Regions from separate parts of the Pseudomonas sp. St316 genome, predicted to be linked through region 4. Evidence: predicted binding sites of a transcription regulator. Region 4 holds the regulator's gene; each other region holds the start of a gene.

Region 1 (4,302 bases), 1.4 Mb from region 4:
TGCGAGGTGGCTGACCTGGCGTCCGTCATGATTGTGCCCGGCACGGGTCCATTGCCACCAACCGTAGAGTTGCAGCACCGCGTAGACAACCTGCAGCAGCATGTCCGAGTACAACTTCACCTCGAAAAAAATCCAGCTGTACAGCAACACCATGACCAGGCCGATCGGCCAGCACCAGGGGTTCTGCTTGACGGTCAACCAGACAGCGATCACGCCGAGGGCTGCGGCAAACAGTTCAAGCCCGGACATGGCGGTTCCTTGGGGGAAATGGAGGAGGGCGGCGATTGTAAACGTTATGGCGTGGGTAGCTCCAATATCAATGCTGGATGCGCTACCGCCATCGCGAGCGGGCTCGCTCCCACAGGGGAATTTCAGTAACCACCAAACCCGAGACCAACACTAAACCAATGGTGGGAGCGAGCTCCCACAGGGGAATTGCGGTAGACACCAACCCAGAGACCTACACAAAACCAATGTGGGAGCGAGCTCCCACAGGGGAATTACGGTAGACACCAACCCAGAGACCTGCACAAAACCAATGTGGGAGCGAGCTTGCTCGCGATGGCGGAGGGTCAGCTTGCATCAGTGCTGAATGTGCTACCGCTATCGCGAGCGAGCTCGCTCCCACAGGGGGGGTACCGATTTTTAGACTCGGAACTGTGTGAGCAACCCGTTCAACTGTTCACTCAACGCCTTGAGGCGGGTGCTGGCCTGACTGGATTGTTCGGCTGCCATGGCGGTGCTGTGGGACAGTCCGGCGGCCTGGGTCACGTTCTGGTTGATGTCTTCGACCACATGGGCCTGTTGCAACGTGGCGCTGGCGATGGAGGCGTTCAGGCTGTTGAGATTGCGCAGGGCCTGGCCGATGGCGTTGAGGCTGGCACCGGCCAGGCCGGCCTGTTCAATGGTCAGCTGTGAAGCACGGCTGCTGTCGCTGATGACTTTCACGGCCGCTTCGGAATGAGTTTGCAGGCGCTCGATCATCGCCTGGATCTCTGCAGTGGACTTCTGCGTACGCTGGGCCAGCAGCCGCACTTCATCGGCGACCACCGCAAAGCCCCGGCCTTGTTCGCCGGCACGGGCGGCTTCGATCGCGGCGTTGAGGGCCAACAGGTTGGTCTGCTCGGCAATGGAGCGAATCACCTCCAGCACGCTGCCAATCTGGGTGCTTTCGCTCGCCAGGGTACGGATCACTTCCACCGCCTGGTCGATGGTCTGGGACAGGCGGTCGATCTGCTGCAAGCTGCCATCGATGTTGACCTGGCCTTGCTGGGCCTGGGTTTCGGCGTCGCGCATCTCACTGGCCGCGTGCTCGGCGTTCTTGGCCACGTCCTGCACGCCATAGGTCACCTCATTGATCGCGGTCGCCACCAGCTCCATTTGTTGCGACTGCTGCTGGCTGCGCTCCTGGGCCTGGGCTGCATCGTTGCCCAATTCGCTGGAGGATTGCCCCAGCGCACTGGCCGAAGCTTGCAGTTGGGTCACCACTTGCCGCAACTTGGCAGTAAAGGCGTTGAAATGCCGCGCCAGTTGGGTCACTTCGTCCTGACCGTGGGTATCGAGGGTGCGAGTCAGGTCACTCTCGCCGCTGGCGATGTTGGCCATGGCGTTGACCGTTTCCTGCAGCGGGCCGACGATGCTGCGCACGATCAGGGTCAACAGCAGGCCCATGAGCAGGGTGATGACCAAACCGACCACGGAGGCCTTGATCACCTGGGACTGAAACTCGGCCTGGACGTCATCGATGTACACACCCGAACCGATGATCCAGCCCCAGGGCTCGAACAGTTGGACGTAGGAGGTCTTGCCCACGGGGGCCTCGGCGCCAGGCTTCGGCCAGAGGTAATTGATCATGCCAGCGCCCTTGGACTTGGCGATGGCAACCATCTCGTTGAACAGCGCATAGCCGTTCGGGTCACGGATGGCCGAGAGATTCTGGCCTTCAAGCTTCGGGTTGGTCGGGTGCATGATCATGACCGGCGTCAGGTCGTTGATCCAGAAATAGTCACTCTGGTTGTAGCGCAGGCCACGCACGGCGCTGAGGGCCTGCTTTTGCGCGGCGTCACGGGTCAGGGTGCCGGCGGCTTCCAGGCCTTGGTAGTAAGTCAGCACGCCGCTGGCGGTCTGTACCACATGCTGGGTTTTCTGCACCTTGGCTTGGTAGAGGTCGCTGTGGATCTGTTTAAGCATCAAGGCGCCGAGCGTGAACAACATCACGATGGCCACGACCAGGATGAGCCACAAGCGTCGGCTGATCGACACACTGCGCAAGCTATTCATACGCTGTCACTCCGGTTTTTTATTCTTGTCATATCGACGGCCGGCACTGTAGCGTCCGGCCGTTATCGGTCATTGACCTGAGTCACAACGCGGCAGCGTTATCAGGGCTTGTCTGATAGGATTTCGGCCCCGCAGCGCAAAACCTGAGCCTGTTCTGATCTTTCATTGGTTTTTTTTGAAAGGTCGCGGTTATCGTGCACCCGCTACGGGGCTACCTGCATGACACTTGAATATTGATAAGACCTGCATGAACAGCGTCTTTTTTGGGGGATGAATGGATTTGTGGACCGCCTTTTCGGCACTGATTCTTGGCGTAGTAGAAGGCTTGACGGAGTTTCTGCCGATTTCCAGCACGGGGCACCAGATCATTGTCGCCGACTTGCTTGAGTTCGGTGGCGAACGTGCGATGGCGTTCAACATAATCATCCAGCTCGGCGCTATCCTGGCGGTGGTCTGGGAGTTCCGGCGCAAGATCTTCGACGTGGTGCTGGGCCTGCCGACGCAACCCAGCGCCCGCCGGTTTACCGCCAACCTGCTGATCGCCTTCCTGCCCGCCGTGGTCTTGGGTGTGCTGCTTGCCGACTGGATCCACCACAACCTGTTCAACCCGATCACGGTGGCCACGGCGTTGGTGGTGGGCGGTCTGGTGATGCTCTGGGCCGAGAAGCGCCAGCACCAGGTGCACGCCGAAACGGTGGACGAGATCTCCTGGAAGGACGCGCTGAAGGTCGGCCTGGCCCAATGCATTGCGATGATCCCAGGCACCTCCCGTTCCGGCGCGACCATTATCGGTGGCCTGCTGTTCGGGCTGTCGCGTAAAACCGCTACCGAGTTTTCGTTCTTCCTGGCGATGCCGACCATGGTCGGCGCGGCAGTCTACTCGGGCTACAAATACCGTGAGTTGTTCGTCCCGGCGGATTTCCCGGTGTTCGCCATTGGCTTCGTCACGGCGTTCATTTTCGCCATGATTGCGGTCAAGGGCCTGCTGCGATTCATCGCCAGCCACAGCTACGCCGTGTTCGCCTGGTATCGAATCGCCTTCGGCCTGTTGATCCTGGCAACCTGGCAGTTCGGCTGGGTGGACTGGACCGCTGCCAAGCCATGAACCCCCGATCAGGCAACCGCAAACACGCCGGGCGCAACGTTGAAGGCGCCGTGCAGCATCTGCGGTTCAAGCTGATGGTGTTTGCGCTGCTCTGTGCCCTGCCGTTGTCCGGTTCGCTGCTGTTCGGGCTGCGGGCGGTGTCGTGGGTGCCGATGGTGGCTTATGGCGTCGTCAGCGTGGTGGCGTTCCTGCTGTACTGGAGCGACAAACGCAAGGCGCGCGTCGACGCCTGGCGCACCCCGGAGAACGTGTTGCATGCGGTGGAGCTGGCCGGCGGTTGGCCTGGCGCCTTGCTGGCCCAGCAGCTGTTTCGCCACAAGACCCGTAAGGTGTCGTTCCAGGTGGTGTTCTGGTTCATCGTGCTGCTGCACCAGGTGTTCTGGATCGACCAGTTGTTCCTGGGCAGCTATCTGTTCTGAATGGCTAGAGCAACAAGCCCACCTGTGTGCGCTTGGGCAATTTGCTGACCACCAATTGGTGTGAGCGTTGCAGCAGGCCACGCAGCTCTTCGGCACCCAGCGGGTAGGGCACCTGCATGATGACCCACTGGGCCCGCGCCAGGTAAGGCGCGGGCTGAATGCCCGGCCGGTCGCAGTGTCCCAGGAACAGGTCCTTGTCGACCTTGAACGCCAACGAGTCGCCCCTTAGCCCCTGCAAGGCGAACATTTTGTTCCTGGCAATGGAAAACACCCGCACACCGCCCCATTTGTAGTCCTCCCTGGCGCCGGGCAGGCCCAGGCAAAACGTCGCGACATCCTCTTCGCTCAAACTCATAGCGTTCTCTCTCCACAGCCCTCGAAGGCTTCCACCAAATGATCGATCCATGCACGCACCGCCGGCAGCATGCCGCGCCGATGCGGGTAGACCGCCTGGAGCCAGCCATCGGGCAACGACCATCCAGGCAGCAACTCCACCAG
Region 2 (4,302 bases), 1.8 Mb from region 4:
CCAGTCCAACCGGCCAGGCCATTGCACGATCGGGCCGAACTGCGAGCCATAGACCACTCGGGAAACCGTCTGCACTTGGCCGTCAGGTTGCTTGACGTCCACCGCGACCGTCTGCTGGCTCATCGGCACAGACTTGCCGTCGAGCAAATAGCGGGTCGGGTCCTTCGGGTCGAGTTGCAGGCGGTACAGGGTGAAATGTTTCGAGCTGTCGACGGTGTGGGTCCAGGCCAGGTGTTGGCTGAAACCGATGTTGATCACCGGCAGGCCTGGCAGCGCCGCGCCCATGACGTCCAGCTTGCCGGGAATGGTCAGGTGCATCTGGTAGAAACGCATGCCGCCCAGCCACGGAAAATGTGGGTTCGCCAGCAACATCCCACGGCCATTGAACGAGCGCTCGCTGCCGATGGCCAGCGCATTGCTGCCGCGCTCCAGGGCAAAACGCTGCTGCCGGGTTGCGGCGGCCGCGAAGCCGGTGACCGGGGTGCCCGTGAGTGCGCTCGCCTGGGGCGGTTGCGCGCCGGCCAGGGCTTCGGCGAACTGGCCGATGCCCCCTTCCACCAGCAGTCGGCGGGTCAACTTGACCAGGTCCAGCGCCGTGATCGGCCGCACCCACTCGCTGGCACATTGTTCGGGTAGGCCTTTGGCCTTGCGCTCGGCCAGCGCACGGTTGTAGCCCGCCACGTAGCCTTCGACCAGTTGCTGCACTTGCGGCGTTTGGGCCTGCCAGAAACCGGCAACCGCCTGCGGTGTGTTGAGCCAGCTGAAAAACAGATCGCTGACGCGGTTCTCCCGCTGTTCGACCGTGACCTGCTGCGGCCCGAAATAGCGCGAGCGCTGGGCGTTGACCGTTACGATTTCGTTAGCCAGCAGGCACAAGTTGTCCTGGGCGTAGGCGTAGCCGATGCCATAACCCAGCCCGCGCTCATCCTGCGCCCGGATATGCGGTACGCCAAAACGGGTGCGACGAATCTCGGCACTGGCCTGCTGCCCATCGTCTTGCGCATTGACCACGGGACTGAGCCCGAGGGCGATCCCCAGAAAAGCGCCTGCGAGGCCAATCCTCGATAACTGCCCGGACATTCTCACGTTCACTCCTGATAAAGCTTCAGAAACCAGGACGGCTACCGGTGCGACAGTAGACAAACACTCGGCCCGCCTGGGAAATCACATACCGCGTGCAGAACCGGAATGTGCCTACCTTGAAAACGAACCGGATGAAAAAAAATTAATGGCTGGCAGCCTGTTGAACGCGGGTGTTTGACGCAGCAAAGGCATTTTTTTCACATCATGGCCCTCATGATTGTGCGTCCTCGTTCGTCCTATTACAGGAGAGTATCCGTGACCTTTTCTGATCAGGCTGGTAAGGAGTTTTTGCATGCGTAACGCGCAACTGCCCATGGAGGGCAAGCCAAGGGCGACCGGCGTCTCGCTGAACGCCCCCCACCGTGTATTCGACAAATCGGCAGAGCGAGGCGGCAACGACCACATCAGGCGCTTGCTCAAGAGCTTCGGGCTCAGGACCAGCCTGATTCGCCTCAAGGTCATCGACGCGCTGCTCAAGGCCGCCAACGAAAACCGCAGCCTGGGCGTTCGCGGGGTACACAGCCAGTTGTTGGGGCTGGACATTCCATTGTCCTTTCTCAGCGTGCGCGAGGTGTTGAAGCGCCTGTGCAGCGAGGGCGTCGTCACCCTCAACCCGGATAAAAGCTACTGCCTGCACCCCAGTGCGATAGCCGTGCTCCTGGCCGAAGATTGAAGCCGGCGCTCAGGACTTGACCTTGCGCCGCATCACACCGTTGATCACCACCACGATGACCGCCACGGCGATGGCGATGTATTGAAACAGCTGCTCGCTGATCATGCCCTTGCCCTGCATCCACGACAGTCCAAGCATGATTGCCAGGACGACGAGGACGATCAGAATCGAGTATTTCAAACGTTGTGAATGAGTCATTGCCAATTTCCTGAATGTTTCCGTTCTGTAGCCCGGGCCTGTCGGGATGACGCCGGATCGAGCGGCGATGGGCAGCGCACGGGCGCCCCATGGTACAGCCCACTCGCCTGTTAGCCTATGGTCACTACCAGCACGAACCGTCAGCCCTGAAGATGCATGGCATTCAAGCTTGGCACGGACGAGCCGATACAAATTGGTACGTTCATACCAATTGCCCTTGAAAGACGCCTCTGTGCAAGGACCCACCCCCATGCCCGCATTCCGAACGATTCAGGCCCGCTACACACTGTTCCTGGTTCTATTCATCCTGGTGTTGTCCATCCTGACGGTCGTGGGCATCAGCTACCTCGTCGCGCCCAAGCTGCGCCATACCGAAGAGCAGGTGGTCCTCAACCGCATTGGCGAGGTCGCCGGGCAGATCCAGGGCGAGCTGAACAAGGTGCAGGCCCAGCAACGCAGCATCACCCAGACCATCCCGTTGCTCGACAGCGATGCCATCGACAAGGTCCTGCCCGGGCTGGTGGACCAGTACGGCGAACTGAAAGTGTTCGGCGGCGGGATCTGGCCACTGCCGAACCAGCGCGCCGAGGGGCGCAGCAAGTTCAGTACGTTCTGGCACCGCGATGCCTCCGGCAAGCTGGTGGTCAATACCTTCTGGAACAGTGACGCCGCACCGAACTACTACGAACAACCCTGGCACAAGGGCGGCATGGCCACTCCTCCTGGCAAGTGCGCCTGGGCCGCCGCCTATAAGGACGATGCCAGCGCCGAACCACGCACCAACTGCGCCATGGCCATCCAGAAGAACGGCGTGCCTTACGGCGTTTCCACCATCGACGTGACCCTGGGTTTCTTCAATGACCTGGTGGCGCGCAAGGAAGCCGATCTGAGCGCCGAGATGCTGATCGTCGAAGGCGACGGCAAAATCATCAGCAACAGCTCGCGCATCAACGGCCCCATCGTCCTGAAAAACATCAGCGAACTGGCCGCCAGCTCGCCATTCGCCGCCCAGGTCCAGGCCGGCCTGGCCCACCGTGACCAGTCGCTGCAACGGGTCGAATTCGACAACAATGGCGTGGCCAGCACTTTCTTCATGCGCCCTATCGAAGGTTCGCCGTGGTTCCTGGCGACCGCGTTGCCAACCCGGCTGATCACCGCCCAGCGCGACGACGTGTTGAACACGCTGAGCCTGTTACAAATCCCGATGGTGATCCTGCTGGTGCTGCTGCAGCTGTACGCGATCCGTCAATTGACTAACCGCATGAAGATTCTCAAGGGCAACATCGACGCCTTGTCCACTGGCGATGCCGACCTGACCCGGCGCATTATCATTCGCGCCGAAGACGAACTGGGCGCCATCGGTCATTCGGTCAACGGTTTCATCGCCTACCTGCAGAACATGATTGGCGAAGTCACCCAGGCCACCGGCGCCATGGCCTCGAGCCTGGAAAACCTGCAGCGGACCTCGGCCCACACCAGCGAGATCCTGATGCGCCACGCCTCGGAAACCGACCAGACTGTGACCGCCATTACCGAAATGAGCTCCACGGCCGAAAGCGTCGCGCAAAATGCCGCCGAGACCGCCGCGTTCACCCAGCGCGCCAACGAGCATGCCGACCGCTCCCGCGTGGTGGTCGGCGAGGCGTCCAACAGCGTCGTCGCGCTGATCGACGAAGTGTCCAGCGCGACCCGCAAGGTCGAGAGCATGCAGCAGGACGCCCAGCGCATCACCGAGATTCTCGGCGTCATCGGTGCCATTGCCGGGCAGACCAACCTGCTGGCCCTCAACGCCGCCATCGAGGCCGCCCGGGCCGGTGAGCAAGGCCGCGGTTTTGCCGTGGTGGCCGACGAAGTACGCGCCCTCGCCGCCCGCACTCAGGCCAGCACGTCGGAAATCAACGAAATGCTGACTCGCCTGACCCAAGGCGTGAGTTCGTCGGTCTCGGCCATGGAAAACACCCAGGCCAGCTGCCAGTCGGCCGCCGATGCAACCTCCCGGGTCAACTCGGGCCTGGACGAAATGGCCGGCTCCGTCAGCCAGATCAACAGCCTGAGCACCCAGATCGCCACCGCCGCCGAGCAACAGAGCGCGGTGACCGAGGAGATCAATCGCAGCATGGTGCAAATCCGCCACATGGTGGAGGAACTGGTGGAAAGCGGCCTGGCCAGCGAAAACAACACCCGGCAACTGCTGGATGCCAACAGCCGGGTGAATGCGATCATGGGGCGGTTCAAGGTTCGCTGAAGCGCCTCTATTTTCCTGTGGGAGCGAGCTTGCTCGCGATAGCGGCCTGACAGTCGATCAGGGTTTTGTTGATCGGGTGCATATCCGTTGCTGCGGTAACGGC
Region 3 (4,302 bases), 1.8 Mb from region 4:
CACAGATCCCCTGTGGGAGCGAGCTTGCTCGCGATAGCGGAGTGTCAGTTAGTGATGATGTTGGCTGATCCAACGCTATCGCGAGCAAGCTCGCTCCCACAGTTGTTTTTGGGTAATCTCAGGATTTGCAGACACCACAGATCCCCTGTGGGAGCGAGCCTGCTCGCGATGGCGGTATGTCAGTTAACGATGGTGTTGGCTGACCCGGCGCTATCGCGAGCAAGCTCGCTCCCACAGTTGTTTTTGGGGGCTCTCAGGATTTGCAGACACCACAGATTCCCTGTGGGAGCGAGCCTGCTCGCGATGGCGGTATGTCAGTTAACGATGGTGTTGGCTGATCCAACGCTATCGCGAGCAAGCTCGCTCCCACAGTTGTTTTTGGGGGCTCTCAGGATTTGCGTACACCAGAGATCCCCTGTGGGAGCGAGCTTGCTCGCGATGGCGGTATATCGGCTACGATGACGTCGACTGGCTCGCCACACCCACCCACCAACATCAATCCGCCAACAACACCGCCGCATCGAAGCCCACCCGCAAGTTGCCCCAATGGCGGCCGTCGAAGAAGAACGGTACGTCGATCTCGGTCATGATTTCCCCGGTATCGCGCAGGTACGTCTGGAGCAGGAAGCGTTGGACGTTACCCGCCGCGCGCAGGCCGATCGGGTCGTTGAAGATCCGCTTGTTGCGGCACACCGGTAAATCCACCGCCCGGTCGCCGGTCGGCGGCTTTGAGACCCAGCTGTTGTTCACCGGGCAATAGCCCTTGCTGTCGACAATGAACGAAACCTTGCCACCCGGCGTGCTGCGGGTGAGTTTGTCGCATTCTTCCTGGCATATCTGGGCAAAGCGTTCGGTATAGCTGGCCATGTACTGCTTGGGATCGGTGCCGGGAATCAATTGGTAATTCTGATCGAACAGGTTCAGGCCTTCGCGTTGCAGCGCTTCCAGGCGGACCTGGAGGGTGTCGCGGCACTCGCTGGCGCGGGTGATGGCGGCGTCCAGCTTGCCGTGGCCGAGCACGAAGCGACCCAGCAGCGCCTGGACCTTTTCGGCCACGCCGGACAGGTCGCGGGTGGCCGTCGCCGAATGCTGCATGCGCTGGTCGATCAACTGGCTGTCGGCGTGGATCTGGGTGACCCGGTCGTTGATCCCGGTGTTGCTGTCGGCGAACTGCTGGATATGGGTGGCGATGTCCGCCAGCTTGCCGTTGGTGGATTCGAAGTCGCCGATCATGCTTTCAAAATGGCCGGAGGCGCGCTCCACCACTTTCTGGGTTTCCCGGGCGCTGTGGCTGATCTGGGTGGTTTGCTCGTGGGTGGAGCTGACTTCGTCGAGCATGGCGTCGATGTTGCGCGAGATATCATCGGTGGCCCGGCTGACGTTTTGTGCCAAGGTCCGCACTTCATCGGCCACCACCGCGAAGCCACGGCCGCTTTCGCCGGCCCGGGCGGCTTCGATGGCGGCATTGAGAGCCAGCAGGTTGGTCTGGGCAGAGATCTGCTGGATCAACCCGACAATCGACTTGATGCTTGAGGACCGCTGGTTCAAGGCGCTCACCAGCGTGGCGAATTCACCGAGGCTGCTGGAGATTTCGCTGATATTGCCGGTCACTTCCAATAGCTCGGCGTAGGAGTCGCGGGCCATGCTCAGGTTCTGGGCGGTGGTGCTGGAGATGCCCTGGGTCTGGCGCGAGACCTCTTCGATGCGGCCCACGGCGGTGTTGCTCTGGTCCATCACTTCCTTGGCGAAGCGAGCCTGGTGGGTGGCACTGTCGCTGGAGTCGCTGATGTTCTTCAACGAGCGCGCCGATTCGACGGCGATGTGCACGGTCAGCGCCTGGACGTTGCTGATGATCTCCCGCTGCTTGGCCAGGAAACGGTTGCAGGTGCCGGCCAGCACGCGGATCTCGTCGTGAGTTACCAGCGGCAGGTCCTTGGACAAGTCGCCTTCGCCGTTGGCGATCTCTTCCAGGGCCTTGGTCATGGCGGTGACGGGACGCACGATGAGGTGGCGGAAATACCAGACCATGAAGCTGATCATGGCCAGTGTCAGGAACGCGCCGAAGAGCAGGGCATGGGTGAGGCTATCGAGCCGGCCTTCGATCTGTCCCAGCAAGGCACTGTCCAACTGTGCGTTGCGCAATTGCAGCACGATCTCGGCGCGGGCGCTGAGGGCCACCCAGTACAGCAAGCCGCTGACCAGCACCAGCAGGAAAAGGCTCGACAGTTTTTTGGTGAGGGTATCGAAAAATTGCATTTCGATAGACTCGTACAAGGCCTTCAACGTCTGCATGCCGCTGCTCCTGGGCAAAAAAATCGCTTAATGGAATACATTCGACCGCGAACGTAAAAGCTTTAGGGCGGTAGGGCGATTTGATATCACTGTTCGCGAAACCTGTGGGAGCGAGCTTGCTCGCGATAGCGGCGATACGTCCAACATCAATGCAACAGACCCACCGCTATCGCGAGCAAGCTCGCTCCCACAGGGGTTCGGGGGGATCATCATTTGATACAAAAGATTTACTGGGAATGATTCTCAAAGTATATTTGCTCTCATTAACGTCCCTTCTATGAGTGCGCGTCTTGAATCGTTCCACCCCCCTCGCCAATCGCAATGTCTTCATCAAGTGTGTATTGCCAACGTTGTCTTGCTGCCTCATTGCAAGCCCACTGTGGGCGCAGGACACGCTCGAACTGCCCGCCACGGACATCCAGGGCAGTCGCGTCACCCAGGATGAGGGCTATACGACGTCGCAAGCCAGCACGGCGAGCAAGAGCGATGTACCGATCAAGGAAGAAGCGCAGTCGATCAACGTGGTCACCCAGCAGACCTTGGCGGACTACCAGGTGCGCTCGCTGAACGACGCGATGAAATTCGTCAGCGGCGTCAGCCAGGGCAACACCCTGGGCGGCTCGCGGGACTCGCTGGTCAAGCGCGGGTTCGGCACCAACGACGACGGCTCGATCCTGCGCGACGGCGTGCGTTCGAACCTGGGGCACAACTTCAGCGCCACCACCGAACGGGTCGAAGTGCTCAAGGGCCCGGCCTCGATGCTCTACGGCGCGCTGGAGCCCGGCGGCCTGGTCAACATCATCAGCAAGAAACCGGAATATACCCAAAGCACCACGCTGAGCGGCTCGGCCTACAGCGAAGGCGGCGGCACCATGGCCCTGGACACCACCGGGCCATTGGGTGACACGGGCCTGGCCTATCGCTTGATTGCCGAGCGTGGGCATGAAGACTACTGGCGCAACTACGGCGTCAACGAGAGCACGCTGGTGGCGCCGTCCCTGGCTTGGACGGGGGAGCGGGCCTCGTTGAACCTGAGTTATGAGTACAACGAGTATTCCAATCCGTTTGATCGTGGGACGATATTCACTGATGGTCATCCAGCAGACATTGACTACAACAAGCGCCTGGATGAGCCGTGGGCCAAGAGCGTCGGCATTCGCGAAACGGCGACGGCGCGGTTCGAGTATGAGCTGAGTGAGGCGTGGAAGACCCGCGTGACCTACGGTTGGAACAATGATCGATACAGTCTTGCGATTGCGCAGCCTGTTACCCTGACTGGAAATATGTTGAGACGAAGGGCCAATGGCGCTCATTACGATGATGAAACCCGTTATGCCAGCTGGGATTTCATGGGTAAGCAGGAACTGTTCGGCCAGCGTCATGACCTGCTGGTTGGCGTTGATAATCAGGTGTCCGATCAGTTCCGGGGTAAGACTTATCGTGGAAAAGTTCAGCCTGGTTTCGATGTCACTTCGCCGGTCTATGGCAACCTGCCAGAGCCAAGCCTGGTCAGCTCTACCGACAGTGATCTGCGCAACCAGTTGAATTCCAGTTCGATCTATTTGAAGGATAACTGGCATTTGGATGACCGTTGGATCCTGGTGCTCGGAGGTCGTTATCAACATTACGACCAGTACAGCGATCAAGGTGTAGGCAAGGACTACGACGTCAATCGTGATGATAATGGTGACGCCTTCGTGCCATTCCTGGGGGTGGTCTACAAAGCCACTGAGACTTTGTCGCTGTACGGTAACTACAGTCGGTCGTTCAAGCCAAATGACACGGTGGATGATGCCGGCAATACCTTCGATCCAGAAGAGGGTCGCAGCTATGAAATCGGCGCCAAGTACGATCCGCTGCCGGGCTTGAATATCAACCTTGCGCTGTTCGACATCGTGAAGAAAAATGTCGTGACTTCTACCACCGTCAACGCTGTGACTCTTTCGGAAGCCGCCGGCAAAGTCGGCTCCCAAGGCCTGGAGCTCGACATCACCGGTCGCCTGGCCGAGC
Region 4 (4,302 bases):
GTATTGAGGGAGTCCAGCAGTTGTTCGAATTCATTATCAGTGATGTCGCCCGATGCCTCGGCGACCGGCTCTTCAACCGCAGCCTCGGCAACCGGAGCCGCTTCATCAGCCGATTGCGGCTCGGCCAGACGCGACAGCGCAGCGAGCAGCTCGGGGGTGGCGGCGGTGATCGGCGAGCGCTCGCGCACTTCACTGAACATGCTGTTGACCGCATCCAGCGCTTCAAGCACCACGTCCATCAACTCCGAATCAACGCGACGCTCACCCTTGCGCAGGATGTCGAACACGTTTTCGGCAATGTGACAGCACTCCACCAGCTCGTTGAGCTGGAGGAAGCCGGCGCCTCCTTTTACAGTGTGGAAACCGCGAAAGATTGCGTTGAGCAGATCCGCATCATCCGGCCGGCTTTCCAGCTCGACCAATTGCTCGGACAGTTGCTCAAGAATCTCGCCAGCCTCAACCAGGAAATCCTGAAGGATCTCTTCATCGGCGCCGAAGCTCATTAATGGGGTGCTCCTAAAACAGGGCTAAAACTCAGAATCCAAGGCTGGACAGCAAATCGTCCACATCGTCCTGACCGGACACAACGTCTTCTCTTTTATCGGCATGAATTTGCGGACCTTCACCCTGAGAGAGATGTTTTTGTGGATCTTTTTCAGCAAGCATCGCTTCACGGTCGTGTTCGATGCCCGCAAAGCGGTCGACCTGGCTGGCCATCAACACCAGTTTGAGCAAATTGCTTTCCACTTCGGTGACCAGCTGGGTCACGCGCTTGATCACCTGGCCGGTCAGGTCCTGATAGTCCTGGGCAAGCAAGATGTCGTTGAGGTTGCTGGCGACGGCGCGGTTCTCGGTGCTGCTGCGTGTCAGGAAACCGTCGACCCGGCGGGCCAGCTCCCGAAACTCTTCGGCGCCGACTTCGCGCCGCATGAACCGACCCCAGTCGGTGCTCAAGGCCTGGGCTTCTTCGCTCAGGCCATTGACCAGCGGCGTTGCGCTTTCCACCAGGTCCATGGTGCGGTTGGCCGCAGCCTCGGTCAGCTTGACCACATAACCCAGACGCTCGGTGGCATCGGTGATCTGCGAGACTTCCTCGGCCTGCGGCATATGCGGGTCGATCTGGAAATTGACAATCGCGCTGTGCAATTCACGCGTGAGCTTGCCCACTTCCTGATACAGACCGCGATCACGGGTCTGGTTGAGCTCATGGATCATTTGAACCGCATCGCCAAAGCGACCTTTTTCAAGGCTGTCGACCAGTTCGCGGGCATGTTTTTTCAGGGTCGATTCGAAATCGCCCATTGAAGATTCGTTGTCCATAGCTCCCCCGTGGCGCCGTTAACCGATGCGTTCGAAGATTTTTTCGATCTTCTCTTTCAACGCCTGGGCCGTGAAGGGTTTGACCACATAGCCGTTTACACCGGCCTGGGCCGCTTCGATGATCTGCTCGCGCTTGGCTTCGGCGGTCACCATCAGCACCGGAAGGTGCTTGAGTTTTTCGTCGGCACGCACCTGGCGCAACAGGTCGATACCGGTCATGCCCGGCATGTTCCAGTCGGTGACCAGAAAATCGAAGTTGCCACTGTGCAACATCGGAAGCGCAGTGGTTCCGTCATCTGCTTCGGCCGTGTTGGTGAACCCAAGGTCACGCAACAGGTTTTTTATGATCCGCCGCATCGTTGAGAAGTCATCAACGATGAGGATTTTCATGTTCTTGTCCAATTCGACCTCCAAGCAGTCTTAAACGCGCCCAGCACCTGGACGCGCCATTTCAATCAATCCGGCACAACACTCGACAACGGTCTGGAGCACAACGGATGGAGACTGGCGCAGTACCTGCCAGGCCAGCCTCGTTCGCAGTGTCCCCACACTGCCTGTCAACGCGCTCGCCACTCCCCCAAACGCCCCCGCAAACGGGCCGCGCACTGGCTGTGTAACTGGCTGACCCGCGATTCGCTGACCCCCAGGACCTCACCGATTTCCTTGAGGTTCAGCTCTTCGTCGTAGTACAGCGCCAAGACCAGCCGCTCACGCTCCGGCAAATTGGCAATCGCATCCGCCAGCGCGCTCTGGAAACGTTCATCTTCCAGATCACGCGACGGCTCCATGTGAGCACTCGCGTTATCCTCGTGCAGCCCTTCATGTTCGCCGTCCTGCAACAGGTCGTCGAAACTGAACAGGCGGCTGCCCAAGGTATCGTTCAAAATCCCGTAATAATCGTCGAGACTCAATTGGAGTTCGGCCGCAACCTCGTGATCTTTAGCGTCACGCCCGGTTTTAGCTTCAATTGCCCGAATTGCATCACTGACCATGCGGGTATTGCGGTGTACCGAACGTGGCGCCCAATCGCCCTTGCGGACTTCATCGAGCATGGCTCCGCGAATGCGAATACCGGCATACGTCTCGAAACTCGCGCCCTTGCTCGCGTCGTATTTGTTCGACACTTCGAGCAGGCCGATCATGCCCGCCTGGATCAAGTCTTCGACCTGGACACTGGCCGGCAACCGCGCCAGCAAGTGATAGGCGATACGCTTGACCAGTGGCGCGTAACGCTCGATCAATTCGTATTGGGCGTCCCGTGCCGATTTTTTGTAGAGATGGTTGTAACCGCTGGCTGTCATAGCACGGGCCCTGCTGTTTGTTGCACAAGACGCTCGACGAAAAATTCCAGATGCCCGCGCGGGTTTGCCGGCAACGGCCAGGTATCGACCTTCTGGGCGATCGCCTTGAACGCCAGCGCGCATTTGGAACGTGGAAAGGCTTCATAAACGGCACGTTGCTTCTGGACAGCCTTGCGTACGCTTTCGTCGTAGGGCACGGCGCCGACGTATTGCAGGGCAACATCCAGGAAGCGATCCGTGACCTTTGTCAACTTGGCGAACAGGTTGCGTCCTTCCTGGGGGCTCTGGGCCATATTGGCCAGGACGCGGAAGCGGTTCATGCCATAGTCGCGGTTAAGCAGCTTGATCAAGGCATAGGCGTCGGTGATGGACGTCGGTTCGTCGCAGACCACCAGCAGCACTTCCTGGGCAGCGCGTACGAAACTGACGACCGAGTCGCCTATACCGGCCGCGGTGTCGATCACCAGCACATCGAGGTTGTCGCCGATGTCGCTGAAAGCCTGGATCAGGCCGGCGTGTTGGGCCGGCGTCAGGTGGACCATGCTCTGGGTGCCGGAGGCGGCCGGCACGATACGAATCCCGCCCGGCCCCTGTAACAGCACGTCGCGCAGTTCGCAGCGGCCTTCGATCACGTCCGCCAGGGTGCGTTTGGGTGTAAGCCCCAGTAGCACGTCGACGTTCGCCAGGCCCAGGTCGGCGTCCAGCAGCATGACCCGTCGGCCAAGCTCTGCCAGAGCCAGGGACAAGTTCACTGACACGTTAGTCTTCCCGACGCCACCTTTGCCGCCGGTCACCGCGATCACCTGTACGGGATGCATGCTGCCCATGTTCGTTCTTTACCTTGTCTTACTTAGACGGAGGCCACATTACTGGCTGCGCGTTCGCATACGGAACAATGCCTGGCAGACCATCGATGTAGGTACAAAAAATATTCATGATTACCTCAGCCGACCTGCTTGGTCGGGCTGTGGTAGATATCAGCGAACATATCAGCCATGGCTTCTTCGCTGGGTTCTTCCTGCATTTGCACACTCACGGCACGACTGACCAGTTGATGACGACGCGGCAGATGCAAATCATCCGGGATCCGCGGCCCGTCAGTCAGGTAGGCCACCGGTAATTCATGACCGATCGCCAGGCTCAACACCTCGCCCAGGCTTGCCGTTTCGTCCAGCTTAGTCAGGATGCAGCCGGCCAGCCCGCAGCGTTTATAGCTGTGGTATGCGGCGGTTAGAACCTGTTTCTGGCTGGTGGTTGCCAACACTAGATAATTTTTTGACTTGATGCCGCGTCCGGCCAGGCTTTCGAGCTGCATGCGCAGGGCCGGATCGCTGGCTTGCAGGCCGGCGGTATCGATCAGTACGACGCGCTTGCGCAGCAACGGTTCCAATGCCTGGGCCAGGGACTGGCCCGGATCCACATGGGTCACCGACACATTGAGGATCCGTCCCAGGGTCTTGAGTTGCTCCTGGGCACCGATGCGGAAACTGTCCATGCTCACCAGGGCGATGCTCTGGGCGCCGTACTTGAGTACGTAGCGGGCGGCGAGCTTGGCCAGGGTGGTGGTCTTGCCCATGCCGGCAGGACCGACCATGGCAATCACCCCACCCTCTTCCAGTGGCTCGACTTCCGGCGTGGCGATCATCCGCGCCAGGTGCGCCAGCAACATGCGCCAGGCCTG

Evidence for each region. Region 4 encodes FliA, which starts transcription of late flagellar genes. Its sites were predicted from a motif close to CTAAAGTTTNNNNNNNNNNNGCCGNTAA; they were not measured.
Region 1: a site for FliA is predicted at 2,401-2,428, ahead of KI237_RS15760 (methyl-accepting chemotaxis protein). Genes of this name have one in related genera too.
Region 2: a site for FliA is predicted at 2,117-2,144, ahead of KI237_RS14325 (methyl-accepting chemotaxis protein). Genes of this name have one in related genera too.
Region 3: a site for FliA is predicted at 2,331-2,358, ahead of KI237_RS14035 (methyl-accepting chemotaxis protein). Genes of this name have one in related genera too.

Annotation. Positions count from the first base shown of each region.
Region 1 covers NZ_AP021901.1:3,524,230-3,528,531, reverse strand. Annotated here, with positions in the region: gene pnuC (nicotinamide riboside transporter PnuC) at 1-249, opposite strand, end outside; gene KI237_RS15760 (methyl-accepting chemotaxis protein) at 646-2,280, opposite strand; gene KI237_RS15755 (undecaprenyl-diphosphate phosphatase) at 2,555-3,385, shown strand; gene KI237_RS15750 (DUF1294 domain-containing protein) at 3,382-3,804, shown strand; gene KI237_RS15745 (MmcQ/YjbR family DNA-binding protein) at 3,809-4,159, opposite strand; gene KI237_RS15740 (LysR substrate-binding domain-containing protein) at 4,156-4,302, opposite strand, start outside.
Region 2 covers NZ_AP021901.1:3,179,490-3,183,791, reverse strand. Annotated here, with positions in the region: gene pvdQ (bifunctional acylase PvdQ) at 1-1,080, opposite strand, end outside; gene KI237_RS14335 (fe2+ zn2+ uptake regulation protein) at 1,376-1,756, shown strand; gene KI237_RS14330 (hypothetical protein) at 1,766-1,954, opposite strand; gene KI237_RS14325 (methyl-accepting chemotaxis protein) at 2,205-4,199, shown strand.
Region 3 covers NZ_AP021901.1:3,107,055-3,111,356, forward strand. Annotated here, with positions in the region: gene KI237_RS14035 (methyl-accepting chemotaxis protein) at 496-2,292, opposite strand; gene KI237_RS14040 (TonB-dependent siderophore receptor) at 2,622-4,302, shown strand, end outside.
Region 4 covers NZ_AP021901.1:4,934,171-4,938,472, forward strand. Annotated here, with positions in the region: gene KI237_RS21960 (chemotaxis protein CheA) at 1-503, opposite strand, end outside; gene KI237_RS21965 (protein phosphatase CheZ) at 535-1,320, opposite strand; gene KI237_RS21970 (chemotaxis response regulator CheY) at 1,339-1,710, opposite strand; gene fliA (RNA polymerase sigma factor FliA) at 1,878-2,621, opposite strand; gene fleN (flagellar synthesis regulator FleN) at 2,618-3,448, opposite strand; gene flhF (flagellar biosynthesis GTPase FlhF) at 3,565-4,302, opposite strand, start outside.